2 regions of the Enterobacter sp. K510 genome follow, and region 2 is predicted to be linked to the other one. Evidence: predicted binding sites of a transcription regulator. Region 2 holds the regulator's gene; the other holds the start of a gene.

Region 1 (2,200 bases), on a different contig from region 2:
GCACCTGTTCAAAGAGCGCGGTGGCTTCAGCATATTCTTTGCGTAAATACCCTAACCACTGCTTGATACGCGCCACGTGATACAGCCCGGTGTCGCCCTGCTTTTCAAGCTGGCTGTAGCGCTGCAACAGTTGCACCACTTCCGGCCACGGCATGCGCGGCGCGTTGTATTTCACCACCCGGCTTAAGTTCGGCACATTGAGCGCCCCGCGGCCAATCATCACCGCATCGCAGCCCGTTGCCGCCATGCAATCCTGCGCGCTTTGCCAGTCCCAGATCTCACCGTTGGCCACCACCGGAATGGTCAGGCGTTTGCGGATCTCGCCAATCGCCGCCCAGTTGATGCGCTCGGCTTTGTAGCCGTCTTCTTTGGTACGGCCATGCACCACCAGCTCGCTGGCCCCTGCCTGCTGCACGGCATCGGCGATTTCAAACTGTTTATCGCCGGAATCCCAGCCGAGACGGATTTTTACCGTCACCGGCAGATGCGCAGGCACCGCTTCGCGCATCGCTTTTGCGCCCCGGTAAATGAGGTCGGGATCTTTCAGTAAGGTGGCCCCGCCGCCGCTGCCGTTGACCAGTCGCGATGGGCAGCCGCAGTTGAGATCGACGCCCCAGGAGCCCAGCTCGACGGCGCGGGCGGCGTTTTCAGCCAGCCATTGCGGATATTGTCCCAGTAACTGCACGCGCACCGGCGTGCCGCTGGGGGTACGGCTTTGATGCTGTAATTCCGGGCAGATTTTATAGAAGGATTTTACCGGCAGCAGCTGATCGACCACGCGCAAAAATTCGGTGATGCAGTGGTCGTAATCGTTCACGCTGGTCAGCAGCTCACGCACCAGCGAATCAAGCACGCCTTCCATCGGAGCCAGTAATACACGCATAACAGTACCCAATAATTAAGAGGCGCGTATGGTAGCGTCTCTGTGGCAGGGAGGAAAGAGGCCAGCCGCCGGAGGGCGGGCGGTTTTACGCCTAATCTTGTGTGAATGCATAACGTTAATCTCAGGATTCTTTGTTATGCTCGGCTGCATGTTGTGATCGGTAGCACATTTCAGATTTTAATTGTATGATGAATGCATCTCGTCAAGGGTAGTCACCATGAATAAATCACTCATTGTTGTCTGGCAATATCTGCGTGCGTTTGTCCTGATTTATGCCTGTCTGTACGCGGGTATCTTTATCGCCTCACTGCTGCCGATCACCATTCCGGGCAGCATTATTGGTATGCTGATCATGTTCCTGCTGCTGGCGCTGCAAATTCTGCCGGCAAAATGGGTGAACCCCGGCTGCTATGTGCTGATCCGTTATATGGCGCTGCTGTTCGTGCCTATTGGCGTCGGCGTGATGCAATATTATGACGTGCTGATCGCCCAGTTCGGGCCGGTAGTGGTCTCCTGCGCCGTCAGTACGCTGGTGGTATTTCTGGTGGTCAGCTGGAGCTCGCACATTGTGCACGGCGAACGCAAAATCGTCGGTGAAAAGGAGCAGAAACAATGATGGCTTCGATCTGGTGGTCTTTGCCGCTGACGCTGGCGGTCTTCTTCGCGGCGCGCAAGCTGGCGACCCGTTTTCGTATCCCGTTACTGAACCCGCTGCTGGTTTCCATGGTGGTGATCATCCCTTTTCTGCTGCTGACCGGCATTCCTTATGAGCGCTACTTTCAGGGCAGTAAAATTCTCAACGATCTGCTGCAACCGGCGGTGGTGGCGCTGGCCTATCCCTTATACGAACAGCTGCATCAGATCCGCGCCCGCTGGAAATCCATCATCACCATCTGTTTTGTCGGCAGCCTGGTGGCGATGATCACCGGCACGTCTATCGCGCTGCTGATGGGGGCAACGCCGGAAATCGCCGCCTCCATCCTGCCCAAATCCGTGACCACGCCTATTGCCATGGCGGTAGGCGGCAGCCTCGGCGGTATTCCCGCCATCAGCGCCATGTGCGTGATTTTTGTTGGTATTCTGGGCGCGGTGTTCGGCCATACCCTGCTTAATGTGATGCGTATTCGCACCAAAGCATCGCGCGGCCTGGCGATGGGTACCGCCTCGCACGCGCTGGGCACTGCCCGCTGCGCGGAGCTGGATTATCAGGAGGGCGCGTTCAGTTCGCTGGCGCTGGTGATCTGCGGCATTATCACCTCGCTGCTGGCCCCCTTTGTCTTCCCGCTGATCCTCGCGGTGATGGGCTAAAATTTGCGA
Region 2 (2,200 bases):
ATGTTGCAGGGCTCATTCATTTCCCACATCAATACATTAGTGGTGCCGGGCGGAAAAATGGGGCTGGCGATGGAGCTGATCATGCTGCCGCTGGTGCAGCGGCTGATGGAAGGCAAGAAAATCGAGTGATTTTTGTGTGCCGGATGGCGGCGTGAACGCCTTATCCGGCCTACAGATTAAGCTTTTGTAGGTCGGATAAGCGTAGCGCCATCCGGCAGGGTTAGCGCAGCGCCACCCGACGCGCACCAAAAATCACCCCTCAATCACCTCAAACGAATGGGTGATATTGGCGGCTTTTTCCAGCATCAGCGCCACCGAGCAATACTTCTCTGCCGACAGATCCACCGCGCGGGAGACCGCCGCTTCTTTCAGCGCTTTGCCGGTGACGATAAAGTGCAGATTGATGTGCGTGAACAGGCGCGGCGCCTCTTCACGGCGCTCGGAGGTCAGTTTGACTTCGCAATCCGTCACATCGTGACGCCCTTTTTGCAGAATGGATACCACGTCAATGGCGCTGCATCCCCCGGCGGCCATCAGCACCATCTCCATCGGGCTTGGCGCTTTATCGCCTGAGTTGCCGTCCATCAGGATCTGGTGGCCTGAAGCGGACTCGCCCATGAACGTTAAACCTTCTACCCATTTGACTCTTGCTTGCATTTTATTCGCTCCGGCGCGGTAAATTTCCCTTCAGATTACGCGCACATAACAATTCTCGCAACGGAAGGCGACCTGCATCATGCTGAAGCGAGACACCAGGAGACACACAGCAAAAGCTATGCTAAAACATTCTGGCTGCTACAGTGATACATTGACGTTGCACATGTATGCAGACGACATCAAACATTAAAGGCTGGATTTTCGAACGGCCACTTCCCGGGAACAGGGAAGCATATGATTGCAACCCCAGAGGCAGAGTGTTCATCCTGGCTCTGGAGCCAGCTTATAACAGAGGATAACCGCGCATGGTGCTTGGCAAACCGCAAACAGACCCGACTCTCGAATGGTTCTTGTCTCATTGCCATATTCATAAGTACCCGTCGAAGAGCACGCTGATTCACCAGGGTGAAAAAGCGGAAACGTTGTATTACATCGTTAAAGGCTCAGTGGCAGTGCTCATCAAGGATGAAGAAGGTAAAGAGATGATCCTCTCTTACCTCAACCAGGGAGATTTTATCGGTGAACTGGGCCTGTTTGAAGAAGGTCAGGAGCGCAGTGCCTGGGTACGTGCTAAAACCGCTTGTGAAGTGGCAGAAATCTCGTATAAAAAATTCCGTCAGCTTATCCAGGTGAACCCGGATATTCTGATGCGCCTGTCTTCCCAGATGGCGCGCCGCCTGCAGGTGACGTCCGAGAAAGTGGGTAACCTCGCCTTCCTCGACGTGACTGGCCGCATCGCGCAGACGCTGCTGAACCTGGCCAAACAGCCGGACGCCATGACCCATCCGGACGGTATGCAGATTAAAATCACCCGTCAGGAAATCGGCCAGATCGTTGGCTGCTCCCGTGAAACCGTCGGCCGCATCCTGAAGATGCTGGAAGATCAAAACCTGATCTCTGCGCACGGTAAAACCATTGTGGTTTACGGAACCCGCTAAGCCCCTCAAACGGCGTATTGCATCTGCGAGACGCCGTTTTTGTTTGCATTCTCATGTGGCGCAGGCTGATCTATCACCCGGAAATTAACTACGCCCTGCGACAAACGCTGGTGTTGTGTCTCCCTGTGGCCATCGGCCTCGCCTTCGGGCACCTGCAACAGGGGCTGCTGTTTTCACTCGTTCCTGCCTGCTGCAACATTGCCGGGCTCGATACCCCCCATAAACGCTTTTTCAAACGCCTGATCGTGGGCGGCTCGCTGTTTGCGGGCTGTAGCCTGGCGGTGCAGCTACTGCTGGCGGAGAATATCGCCCTGCCGCTGATCCTCGGCGGGCTGGCGCTGCTGCTTGGCGTCACGGCGGAGATCAGCGCCCTGCACGCGCGCCTGCTGCCGGCGTCTTTGATCGCCGCCATCTTTACCTTAAGCCTTGCCGGAAATATGCCGGTATGGGAGCCGCTGCTGATTTACGCCTCCGGCACGCTGTGGTACGGGCTGTTTAACTGGCTGTGGTTCTGGATGTGGCGTGAACAGCCGCTGCGCGAATCCTTAAGCCTGCTCTATCGCCAGCTGGCGGATTACTGTGAAGCAAAATACAGTCTGCTGACC

Evidence for each region. The regulator CRP, encoded in region 2, controls carbon source genes, mostly activating them, when cyclic AMP is high. The targets are predictions, from matches to a motif close to ATGTGANNNNNNTCACAT.
Region 1: the regulator CRP is predicted to act here: its motif matches at 1,035-1,052, upstream of ACQUTD_RS02935 (CidA/LrgA family protein).

The regions. Positions count from the first base shown of each region.
Region 1 covers NZ_JBNRLQ010000002.1:89,816-92,015, reverse strand. Annotated here, with positions in the region: gene dusC (tRNA dihydrouridine(16) synthase DusC) at 1-883, opposite strand, end outside; gene ACQUTD_RS02935 (CidA/LrgA family protein) at 1,101-1,499, shown strand; gene ACQUTD_RS02930 (CidB/LrgB family autolysis modulator) at 1,496-2,191, shown strand.
Region 2 covers NZ_JBNRLQ010000005.1:364,261-366,460, reverse strand. Annotated here, with positions in the region: gene ACQUTD_RS11435 (phosphoribulokinase) at 1-129, shown strand, start outside; gene ACQUTD_RS11430 (OsmC family protein) at 253-657, opposite strand; gene crp (cAMP-activated global transcriptional regulator CRP) at 963-1,595, shown strand; gene ACQUTD_RS11420 (YccS/YhfK family putative transporter) at 1,649-2,200, shown strand, end outside.